One region of the Paenibacillus sp. FSL R5-0713 genome, then DNA from elsewhere that is predicted to be linked to it. Evidence: predicted binding sites of a transcription regulator. Region 1 holds the regulator's gene; each other region holds the start of a gene.

What was found. The regulator Rex, encoded in region 1, represses fermentation and respiration genes when NADH is low (regulators of the CRP and FNR family bind a similar motif). The targets are predictions, from matches to a motif close to TTGTGAAATATTTCACAA.
Region 2: pflB (formate C-acetyltransferase) is a predicted target of Rex. The motif match lies at 1,780-1,797, and genes of this name have one in related genera.
Region 3: nadA (quinolinate synthase NadA) is a predicted target of Rex. The motif match lies at 1,968-1,985, and genes of this name have one in related genera.

Annotation. Positions count from the first base shown of each region.
Region 1 covers NZ_CP150229.1:4,237,432-4,241,730, forward strand. The annotation lists gene MKZ12_RS18765 (DUF5590 domain-containing protein) at 1-120, opposite strand, end outside; gene MKZ12_RS18770 (amidohydrolase) at 160-1,464, opposite strand; gene MKZ12_RS18775 (redox-sensing transcriptional repressor Rex) at 1,451-2,104, opposite strand; gene dinG (ATP-dependent DNA helicase DinG) at 2,324-4,299, opposite strand, start outside.
Region 2 covers NZ_CP150229.1:4,420,333-4,424,631, reverse strand. The annotation lists gene adhE (bifunctional acetaldehyde-CoA/alcohol dehydrogenase) at 1-1,009, shown strand, start outside; gene pflB (formate C-acetyltransferase) at 1,880-4,138, shown strand; gene pflA (pyruvate formate-lyase-activating protein) at 4,228-4,299, shown strand, end outside.
Region 3 covers NZ_CP150229.1:64,238-68,536, forward strand. The annotation lists gene ftsH (ATP-dependent zinc metalloprotease FtsH) at 1-1,758, shown strand, start outside; gene nadA (quinolinate synthase NadA) at 2,058-2,996, shown strand; gene nadB (L-aspartate oxidase) at 3,032-4,299, shown strand, end outside.

The DNA of each region.
Region 1 (4,299 bases):
GGCGAGCGCTTCTTCCTTACGCTGGTCCTGTGTGACATACACGTAATAACGCTGAAGTCCAAACAGAATCAGAACTAGTGCAAGCAGCGAAATCCATATCCACTTCTTTTTTTTCTTCAAAAGCCGAACTTCCTTTCCCTATGATGCTCCGCAATGCAATTAACGAGCAAGCAAACCATCAAATGCCAATTGAGACTCACGCAAAATGCGTTCTTCATCCAGCGTCAGACATTCGCCATGTTTAACCACTTGTTTCCCATCTACCCATACGTGCTCCACATCTTTGGCAGAGGCTGAATAAATCGTATGCGAGATCAGGTCTGTATGTGGGTAGAAGTGTGCCTGTTCAATGTCCAGGGCGATGAAATCAGCCTTCATGCCTACCTGAAGCGCACCGGTATTGTTCAGGAAGATGGATTTAGCACCATATGAAGTTCCGAGTAGTAACGCTTCGCCCGCTGGCACGGCAGTCGGATCACCAGACACACCTTTGTGAATCAATGCAGCCAGTCTCATTTCTTCAAACATATCCAGGTTGTTGTTGCTTGCCGGTCCGTCGGTTCCGAGTGACACGGTAACTCCTGCTTTCAGTAACGCAGGTACCCGCGCAACACCGGAAGCGAGTTTCAGGTTACTTCCCGGGTTATGGGATACAGCCACATCATGGCGGGCCAAAATTTCAATCTCTTCATCATTTAGATGCACCGCATGTGCTACCAGGGATGGACGGGAGAAAAAGCCCAGTTTCTCCAGATGTGCCACAGGACGCAGTCCATAGTCTGTAACGTTCTGCTCCACTTCACGAAGCGTTTCCGACATATGTGTATGCAGAGGAAGGTTAAGATCATTTGCGACTTGTACAAGCTTCTCTATGTAGTCAGGAGGGCATGTATATGGTGCGTGTGGCGAGATTACGGTTGTGATGCGACCATCTGCCTGTCCATTCCACTCACGCGCAAACGCTGCCGACTCCTCCAGCTTCCGCAATTGCTCTTCTTCCGAGCACAGTCCTATTACACCACGTGCCAGTGCTGCTCTAACGCCGGATTGTTCCACAACTTTGGCAACCTGATCCATGTGATCATACATGTCCAGGAAAGCTGTAGTTCCGCCTTTCAACATTTCAAGCACGGATAGCGAAGTTCCCCAATATACGTCTTGAGAAGTCATTTTTGCTTCCATCGGCCACATTTTTTCCTGCAACCATACTTGTAACGCAAGATCGTCCCCGTGTCCTCTGAGCAACGACATCGCTGCATGACCATGCGTATTGATCAGACCCGGCAGGAAGAACAATCCTTTTCCATCCACTTTGGTACAATTTTCGTCTCCATCCGGCAATGTCTCACCAATATGCACAATCTTGTCATTCTCGACAACCATGTATCCATGAACCACGTTCCATGTAGTGCCTTCATTAACGGCAAATTTGCCGTTGTGAATTACCCATCTATTTGTTGTCATCTTCCTCGTCGTCCTTTCCAGTCTCCAAGTAATAGGCCAAACTAAGCAGATCCGTTGTAAAGTCAGCATGGTGAATGCGGATATGTGGCGGTGTTTTTAGAATAGTTGGTGCAAAATTAAGAATCGCTTCGATTCCCGACTCAATAAGTTGATCGGCTACATTTTGAGCTTCCGTATCCGGAACTGTAATAATTCCGATGCGGATGTTATCTGTCTTAACCGCTTCCGTCAATTCATTCATTGGTTTTACCGTCAAACTGTTGATTTGACTACCAATCTTCGGTCCATATGCATCGAATACAGCAACAATCTTCATGTTGTCTTTCAGATATGCGTTGTAGTTGGACAAGGCCTGTCCCAGGTTACCCGCACCTACCAAAGCTACATTAATTTGCTGATCAATTTTGAGAATGTGACGAATTTTCTCGATCAAATAGGATACATCATACCCGATCCCTTTTCGACCAAAATCACCGAAGTAAGCCAGGTCTTTTCGAATTTGGGCCGGATTCAGATCCAGCCTCTGTCCAAGCTCTTGAGAAGAAACAGTAGCCACCTCACGCTGATGCAACTCGTTCAAATAGCGCAAGTATACAGGCAGACGTCGTACCACCGCTTCCGAAATTTTATCCGATTTCATTCTTGCTCCCCCTTACCAATGCCACGATAAAATAATAGATGAAAAGATGAGCATTCTGTATAAACTCAAAGATAGACGTGACATTTTATACAGAATGCTCTTTGTAATTTAGGTTATAAGTTCTTACGTGCAACTGCTTTAATCGGATACGGAAATATCTAATAAAGTTTAACGCCAAACGATAGTGTCATGCAATGATATAACAAACAAAATCAACCATTATTCTTGTTCATTAACAGGTTTTTCTAACCACTCGGTAATCCGTGGAACCATCTGCTCCGTGAGCATATGCTCCATTTTGGGACCAGGTAATGAATATAAAAAGAATTTGCCATAGTACGCTTCGATCACACGTGTATCATAAACAATGACAATACCTCTGTCCTTCGCTGTTCGCACCAATCGGCCAAATCCTTGCTTGAAGCGAATGACCGCTTGCGGCACAGACAGTTTCATGAATGGATTTTTCTTTTGCTCCTGGAGCAATTCACTCTTGGCTTCAACCAACGGATGATTCGGCGGCTGGAAAGGCAGACGCACAATAGCGAGACAGGTCAGTGCTTCTCCCGGGATATCTACACCCTCCCAGAAGCTGCTTGTGCCCAAGAGTACCGTAGCTTTGGCATCCTGGAACCTGCGAGTCAACTTGGAGCGGCTTCCACTGTCCACACCTTGACCCAACAAAGAGATGTCGTTACCAGACAGTGCCTCCTTCAGTGGATCATAGACCTGTCGCAGCATCTTGTATGAAGTAAACAGAACCATCATGCGTCCACGCGTGGCAATTGCGGTCTCTGCGAGTGATTGCACCAGCATATTGACAAAGTGCGCATCACCCACACTGCCTTTCACACTCGGGAAATCACGCGGAATCACTAGAAGTGCCTGATCACGATAATTAAAAGGTGATGGCAGCATCGACGTTAACAGCCGATTATTCTCAGAGGCTTCCTGTAAGCCAAGCTGCTCAATCATGAACTGGAATGACTTATCTACAGAGAGCGTAGCCGATGTAAGCACAACACTTTTCTTTTTATCAAAGAACAAATCCTTCAGTTGTGCACTGACATCGACAGGTACGGCGTACAGTTGAAGAGATTTACTGCGGAACTGACCGCTGGCTTCCATCCAGTACACCGTTTTGGCATCATCCATACGCATGAAGAATCGCAGATTCTCCTTCAATGTGGTCAGATCTTTCAGCAGTCCTGTAATGTCCGTAATCAGACTATCCGATTGATAATCATCCTGATCCTCTTTCACCTCAAGCAGCAATTTGTCCCCTTTGCGAACCAAATCGCCCAGAGTCACATAGATCTGGTTCTCCAGATCCTGCAACTCCTGCCATTTCGCAGGTTTCTGAGATGCCTTCAGGCGCAGGGAAAATTGCCCTGTCTCTCCCGGTGAAGCATCACTTCGTTCAGGCAAAAGACCGAACAGGGCATCGCTCATACGATCCCAAAGCTCCTTCACCTCAACAGCCAGCGGGAACATCTGATCCACCATGGAGCCCCATTGCACCGAATTTTCATGCCCGGATAACTGCGAACGAAGCATAGGCAATTGTCCATTACGACTGTCTTTGAACAGACGGGTCAGGGTATGAACCAACGTGAAGTATTTCATATGCATTCCAAGATGTTTACCCGCTACATCCTCGAGATGATGGGCCTCATCGATCACAAGACTCTCATAGGCTGGCAACAACTGATGTGCTGCTTTGACATCCGTAAACAATTTGGAGTGATTGGTTATTACGATATCAGACAACCCGGCCTCATGTTTGGCGCGATGATAGAAACATTTGCGGAACCATGGGCAGGATCTTCCCAGACAGGACTCGGATTCGCTCTGTACCGTCTCCCAGAAGTCGCCTCCGCGTCCGCTAAGGTTAAGCTCCTCATCATCTCCAGTTTCAGTCTGTGTGAGCCACACGATCATCTGAGCGGCTGTGAAATAATCCTCTTTGGGCGTGGCGAATTCACGTTTATTGATTTTGTGTTCAAATTTGCGCAGGCACAGGTAATGTCCACGTCCTTTGAAGACAGCAGCCTTAAACGGAAACGGAACCACTTGGGTCAACATCGGAATATCTCGCTCTCTCAATTGCTCCTGCAAATTGATCGTATGCGTGCTGACCATGACTTTCTGTTCTTGTTTCACACTTTCGTATATCGCTGGCAGCAGATAACCCA
Region 2 (4,299 bases), 180 kb from region 1:
AACCGAAATGATGCGCCGCTTCCAGCCAGACTGCATTATCGCACTCGGCGGGGGATCACCGATGGATGCTGCGAAAGCCATGTGGTTGTTCTATGAATATCCGGACACGGACTTTAACGATCTGAAACAAAAATTCATGGATATCCGCAAACGGATCTACAAATATCCACGTCTCGGCGTAAAAGCGAAATTTGTAGCGATTCCAACGACATCCGGTACAGGTTCTGAAGTAACATCGTTCGCGGTTATCACAGATAAAAATCAAGGGAATACCAAATATCCATTGGCCGACTATGAGCTGACACCAGACGTAGCGATTGTCGATCCGGAATTCGTATACTCTCTGCCTAGAACAGCCGTTGCAGATACAGGTATGGACGTACTGACTCATGCGATTGAAGCTTATGTGTCTGTCATGGCGAATGATTACACGGATGGCCTTGCGATCAAAGCGATTCAACTGGTATTCCAATACCTGGAGCAATCGGCACTGCAAGGTGACAAACTGGCACGTGAGAAAATGCATAATGCTTCCACCATTGCCGGTATGGCGTTTGCCAACGCATTCCTGGGCATTAACCACAGCTTGGCGCACAAATGGGGCGGTCAGTACCACACCGCACACGGACGCACCAACGCAATCCTGATGCCACACGTCATTCGTTACAACGCGAAAAAACCGACCAAATTTGCATCGTTCCCGAAATATTCGCACTTTGTAGCGGATGAACGGTATGCCGAAATTGCCCGGATTCTAGGATTGCCTGCACGTACAACAGAAGAAGGCGTAACCAGTCTTATTAATGCCATTCGCAAACTGAACAAAACATTGGGCATTGAAGAATCGTTCCAAGAAATCGGATTTGATGCCAAAGACTTCGAAGCACATGTAGATTATCTGGCAGACCGTGCCTTCGAAGACCAATGTACAACCGCCAATCCGAAGTTGCCGCTGGTAACTGAACTGGCTGATGTGTACCGCAACGCTTTCTACGGAAAGTTTGAATAACAAAGAACGAAACCTGCCTTACGGCAAGAAGATCAGGGTTCCCCGAGAGGGGAGCCCCGATTGCCGTCTTTTTAGAGGTTACACGGAATTCGTGATTGAGTGAGATATTAACACGATGACGAACAAAGCAGAATGGGCAGAAAAACAGAAAAGCGAAGCATCTGTTTTTCAGGAAATAGTCCTAAGTCCTTGTTTGCTCCGAGTTTAACGGAGCAATGGTCCTAAAGAGGTTACCCGGAATCCGTGATGAGGTCGTTTGACCCAGATATTCACACAATAACGGAGTGGGCAGAAAAAACCTGAAAAAGCGAAGCTTGCATCTTTGAAATAAATTTTGACCTTTTGTATTATCAGTTGAATTACACATGTACACGATAACGGAGAGGAGAGAAAAAACCTGAAGAAGCGGAGCGTTCGCCTTTATCACTGGATTTTCACCTTTGAAAAAGTGAATCAAAAAATCCGGGGATAACAGCGATCGGAAGGTTGTTCTCTACTTGCAGTGGCCAGTGTACGGCACCTAATGTTCATTCGCTTTTTCAGTAAATTTAAATAGTGAGCAGCGATTGGAAGGTTGTTCTGCCCGCGCAGTGGCTAAGTGTGAATCTAAAGGGGGTTCAATGGGACACAGCGCAGGTGGAGTGAGTTAGTTCACTGACTTTGTGACAAAAATCACAGATGATGAAAGCCTCAAGACGTATACTGAAAATGTAAGAAAAACATTCATCCCGCGGTTCCGGTTCCCAGGTAGAGAGAACATGATCCGGTTTATGTGAAACAATTCACATTAATCGCGGCTCTGGGCACACAATGCTACGAATGAAGCAAGATGTTATGTGTCCAGAAATCCAAATTAGTGGAGGGATTAAGATGTCGGTGATTGAAAAAGATGTCAAACAACAAACAGGCTGGAGAAACTTTACCAAAGGAACATGGACCAAATCCGTAGATGTGAATGATTTTCTGGCACACAACTTGACTCCGTATTACGGTGATGAAGCATTCCTAGCAGGTGCAACCCAGAATACCAAAGAATTGTGGGAGATCGTATCTGATCTGACCAAAAAAGAACGGGATAACGGCGGAGTACTTGATGTTGATGTGAACACACCAGCGACTATTGTGTCTCACCAACCAGGTTATCTGGATCAATCCAAAGAACAGATTGTCGGCGTTCAGACGGATGCTCCATTCAGACGTTCCATTCAACCAACAGGCGGAATCCGGATGATGATTGATGCATGTGAAGCATATGGCTTCGAATTGCCTCAAGGCGTCATTGATATATTTACAAACATTCGCAAAACACATAACCAGGGTGTATTCGATGCTTATACTTCCGATATGCGTGCAGCGCGTAAAGCAGGGATTATTACAGGTCTGCCAGATGCTTACGGCCGTGGCCGGATCATCGGTGACTATCGTCGTGTAGCTTTGTACGGGGTAGACTTCCTGATTCGTAACAAAAAAGGTGAATTGAATGCACTCGAAGTTGATGTTATTGATGAAGATGTCATTCGTCTGCGGGAAGAATTGTCTGAGCAGATTCGTGCATTGCAAGAATTGAAACAATTGGGTGATATGCACGGGTTCGATATTTCCTTGCCAGCGACTACTGCAAAAGAAGCGTTCCAATGGTTGTACTTCGGTTATCTCGCTGCCATCAAAGAGCAGAACGGTGCTGCGATGTCTCTGGGACGTGTATCTTCTTTCCTGGATATCTACATTGAACGTGACCTGCAAGAAGGCATTCTGTCCGAAGAACAGGCTCAGGAACTCGTTGACCATTTCGTAATGAAACTGCGGATTGTCAAATTCCTGCGTACACCGGATTACAACGAACTGTTCAGTGGAGATCCAACATGGGTGACGGAGTCCATCGGCGGTATGTCAGTGAATGGTGAAACACGCGTAACGAAAAACAGCTTCCGTTTCCTGCATACCCTGCACAACCTGGGTCCTGCACCAGAACCGAACCTGACTGTACTATGGTCCACGAAGCTTCCAGAAGCTTTCAAAGATTATTGCAGCAAAGTATCCATTGAAACCAGTTCAATCCAGTATGAAAATGATGACCTGATGCGTCCAATCTATGGTGACGATTACGGTATTGCATGCTGTGTATCGGCGATGAAGATCGGGAAACAAATGCAATTCTTCGGCGCTCGTGCCAACCTGGCAAAAGCTCTCCTGTATGCGATCAACGGTGGTCGTGACGAGAAATCCGGAGCACAAGTTGGACCTGAGTATCCTGCCATCACTAGTGAAGTGCTGGATTACAATGAAGTCATGAAACGCTTCAAACCAATGATGGAGTGGCTCGCGAAGCTGTATATGAACACCCTCAACGTCATTCACTACATGCACGATAAATACAGCTATGAGCGTATCGAAATGGCATTACATGACCGTGACATTGTACGTACGATGGCTTGTGGTATCGCGGGTCTCTCGGTTACAGCAGATTCACTGAGTGCCATCAAATATGCCAAAGTAAAACCAATCCGTAACGAACAAGGCATCGCTGTTGATTTTGAAATTGAAGGCGACTTCCCTTGTTACGGTAACAATGAAGATAGCGTGGACAGCATTGCTGTTGAACTGGTTGAGAGCTTCATGGGCATGATTCGTAAGCACAAAGCATACCGTAACGCAATACCAACACAATCCGTTCTGACGATCACTTCCAACGTGGTATATGGTAAGAAAACAGGGACTACACCGGACGGTCGTAAAGCAGGTGAACCATTTGCTCCAGGTGCGAACCCAATGCATGGTCGTGACAAAAAAGGTGCACTGGCTTCCCTTGGCTCTGTAGCCAAATTGCCTTATGAACACAGTCTTGACGGGATTTCCAATACCTTCTCCATCGTGCCAAAAGCATTGGGTAAAGAGGCGACTACACGTAAATCCAATCTCACTGCGATGATGGATGGCTACTTTGGTCAAAACGCTCATCATCTGAACGTTAACGTATTTGATCGTCAGCAACTGATTGATGCGATGGATCACCCGGAAAACTATCCGCAACTGACTGTACGGGTATCCGGATATGCGGTTAACTTCATTAAACTGACTCGTGAACAACAGTTGGATGTCATCAACCGTACGTTCCATGGCTCGATGTAAGTAATATGCAAGTAGAAGACCGCTAGAGCAAGACATTCCAACTCATATTAAACGCACAGCGGATGCGGATACAGAAAGGAAGAGGCAGCATGGTTAACGGACATATTCATTCACTCGAAACTTTCGGGACGGTTGACGGCCCAGGCATCCGCTTCGTGCTT
Region 3 (4,299 bases), 2.6 Mb from region 1:
AGTGAAACTAACAATTTCCAATATCATCAGGAGCCAATGAAAGGTGACAGCATCTGGTTGACGTTGCTGACTTCCTTTATCCCTTTGATCATTATGTTCCTGCTGTTCTTCTTCCTGTTTAATCAGGCTCAAGGCGGCGGCGGTAAAGTAATGAACTTTGGTAAAAGCCGTGCTCGTCTCTATAACGAAGAGAAGAAGCGGGTTACATTTGAAGATGTTGCGGGTGCTGACGAAGAGAAACAGGAACTTGTTGAGGTTGTAGACTTCCTCAAGGACCCTCGTAAATTCGCAGCAGTAGGTGCACGGATTCCTAAGGGCGTATTGCTCGTAGGTCCTCCAGGTACAGGTAAAACGTTGCTCGCTCGTGCGGTAGCCGGTGAAGCGGGTGTACCATTCTTCAGTATTTCAGGTTCCGACTTCGTGGAAATGTTTGTCGGTGTCGGTGCATCACGTGTACGTGATTTGTTTGAAAATGCAAAGAAAAATGCGCCATGTATCATCTTTATCGATGAGATTGATGCTGTAGGACGTCAGCGTGGTGCTGGTCTTGGTGGTGGTCACGATGAGCGTGAGCAAACACTTAACCAGTTGCTCGTTGAAATGGACGGTTTCGGAGCTAACGAAGGTATTATCATCGTAGCTGCAACGAACCGTGCAGATATTTTGGACCCTGCCTTGCTGCGTCCAGGACGTTTTGACCGTCAAATTACGGTTGACCGCCCTGATGTAAAAGGTCGTGAAGCTGTCTTGAAAGTACATTCCCGTAATAAACCACTGACTAAAGACGTGAAGATGGATATTATCGCGAAACGTACAACAGGTTTCTCTGGTGCAGATTTGGAGAATCTCTTGAACGAAGCGGCATTGCTCGCAGCACGTCGTAATCGTAAAGATATTTCCATGAAAGAAGTTGACGAAGCGATTGACCGTGTCATCGTTGGTACGGAGAAGAAAAGCCGTGTCATCAGTGATCGTGAGAAACGAATCGTTGCTTATCACGAAGCAGGCCATACCATTGTAGGATACTTCCTGGAACATGCTGATATGGTACATAAAGTGACCATTATCCCGCGCGGACGTGCGGGTGGATATGTAATCATGTTGCCAAAAGAAGACCGTATGCTGGTTACCAAGCAGGAACTGTTGGATAAAGTAACCGGACTTCTCGGAGGTCGTGTAGCTGAAGAATTGTTCATCGGAGAGATTGGTACTGGTGCATACAGTGACTTCCAGCAAGCGACAGGTATTGTTCGCAGCATGGTTATGGAATACGGAATGAGTGAGAAATTGGGACCTATGCAATTCGGAAGTTCACAAGGACAGGTATTCCTTGGTCGGGATATCGGTCATGAACAGAATTACTCGGATTCCATTGCGTATGAGATTGATCAGGAAATGCAACGCTTTATCAATGAATGTTATGAGAAATGTAAGGACTTGCTTGTTAAACATTCAAAAGAGATGCATCTGATCGCTCAAACTTTGCTTGAGGTAGAGACTTTGGAAATGGATCAGATCAAGCAATTGATCGAAACAGGTTCCTTAACTCCAAAAGCAGAGAACGACAATGATGGTGAAGGCACACCAACTGAAGGCGGAGAGCCAATCATCGACAACATCGGTGATGTGCGTGTCCGTATTCAAGGTAAAGATGAAACGCCTGAGCCACCAGCCGGAGATATTCCAAACGAAGCTCCGAATCTGGAAAAAGGTAATAACAATAACCCGGATGATGGTGGAACGAAGCCAACGTCTTAATGCATAATCCATCTGGCTAGGATAGCAGGTGAAATCAGGAGAGCCCTCGGGCTCTCTTTTTTTGTCCTTTATTTTAAAAGAGGATAGATAAAGATAAACGGGAGTTAGATGGCGAACCAGTTAGCAAACAGGTGGTTAAGGCGCAGTACTGGGCCTTTTTCATTTATTGACAGAGTCGTGAACGTTGTGTAAATTAGTTGTTAAACCGCTTGTGATTCGTTTCTCAAGCGATGTTAACGACTTAGGTTAGCCCTACGAAACAGCGCATGACGCTGTCCCGATAAAGGAGAGGATCACAGGTGGAAGCTCTGGCTTTAGAGCGCAAGGCTGAGATGAACCGCGAGCTGCGTGAGCGGCTGATGGAATTGAAGAAGGAACGTAATGCCATTATTCTTGCCCATTATTACCAACGTGACGAAGTACAGGAGGTTGCTGACTTCCGTGGAGATTCGTTTCTGTTAGCCCAGAAAGCAGCACAAACCGATGCGGATGTGATCGTTTTCTGTGGTGTTCATTTTATGGGTGAAAGCGCTAAAATTCTGGCGCCGAACAAAACAGTTATTATTCCGGATGAACGTGCGGGCTGCCCGATGGCAGATATGGTGAACGTGGATGGACTACGCAAATTGAAAGCACAACACCCTAACGCCAAGGTGGTTACTTATATCAATTCCTCGGCTGAGATTAAGGCTGAGACTGACATCTGTTGTACTTCAGCGAATGCAGTTCGGGTTATTCAATCGGTGGATTCCGACGAGATTATTTGGGTACCTGATAAAAACCTGGGACATTACGTGCAGCAGCATACAGACAAAAAAATGATTATCTGGGAAGGTTACTGCAACACGCATGATATGCTCACAGTCAAGGATGTGGTGGAGATGAGAGCCAAGCATCCAAATGCAGAGTTTGTTGTTCATCCAGAGTGTCGCCCTGAAGTTGTGGAAATGGGTGATTTTGTGGGCAGCACAACAGCTATTCTGGAGTATTGCAAAAATTCATCAGCGAAGGAATTTATCGTAGGTACCGAAGATGGCACAGGATATCAGCTTCGTCTGGACAGTCCGGATAAACAGTTCCACTTTGCTACCAAGTTCCTCGTATGTCCCAATATGAAGGTGAACAACTTGAAGAAACTGGTGAAATGCCTGGAAACGATGAAGCCGCAGATCTACGTGCCACCGGCTGTTGCCGACAAAGCCAGAGAATCACTAGAGCGCATGTTGTTGGTAAAATAGGATGCGCTACTCTTGCTCCAAGACAGGTGAATAACATGATACCGCAATATTTAGTTAATTTTGATCTGTCTGCGCTACCCATGGTAGAGACGGATGTACTCGTTATAGGCTCAGGGATTGCTGGCTTGTTTACTGCTATTAAGGCCAGTGAACAACAACGTGTATTAATGATCACGAAGAAGTCATTACTTGAAAGTAACACCAGATATGCGCAGGGAGGAATCGCTGCGGTTATTGCTGAGGATGATTCACCTGCTTACCACTTGCAGGACACACTTGTTGCAGGAGCGGGCTTATGCCGCTCCGAGGCGGTAGAGGTATTGGTGAATGAGGGTCCGGACGGAGTGAAGGAACTGATTCGTCTGGGTACTTTGTTTGATCTGGAGAACGGCGAGTTGGCATTGACGCAGGAAGGTGCGCATAGCCACCGCCGTATTTTGCATGCCAACGGGGATGCCACGGGATATGAGATTGTACGTGCACTTGCTGTCGAAGTGAATGAGCATCCCGGGATTGAAGTATGGGATGAGCATTTTGTTGTTGACCTGATTACAGAGCGAGGGGAATGCAATGGCGCACTGGTTCAAAAGGATGACGGATCGCAAGTGTTCGTGAAAGCACAGGCAACCGTTCTTTGCTCTGGCGGGGCAGGGCAACTATACCGATACACAACGAACCCGGATGTAGCTACTGCCGATGGTGTAGCAATGGCCTACCGGGCTGGGGCTATCGTGCGTGACATGGAATTTATCCAATTCCACCCCACCTCTCTTTGTTACCCGGGGGCCCCGCGTTTCCTTGTGTCAGAAGCCGTACGTGGTGAAGGAGCATACTTGCGCAATGTGAAGGGCGAACGTTTCATGGATCGTTATCATGTCCAGCTTGAACTGGCCCCACGCGATATCGTGGCACGAGCGATTGTTAGTGAGATGGAGTCCACCAACAGTACGTTCGTGTATTTGGACATTACGCATGAACAGCCAGAGATGATCAAGCACCGGTTTCCTACCATATATGAGACTTGTATGCGTTATGGATTGGACATGACAACCGACTGGATTCCCGTTGCACCTGCTGCCCATTACATGATGGGTGGCGTGAAAACGGATTTAAGTGGAGAAAGCAGTATCTCCCGATTATTTGCTTGTGGCGAGGTATCTTCTACAGGAGTGCATGGAGCTAACCGACTGGCAAGCAACTCCTTATCAGAAGCGATTGTATTTGGTCGGAGAATTGTTGAGCGTATTCAATCTCTTCCTCCGCTTGGTTCATTACAAGCAAGAGCGGGTGCGCCTTCATCTGC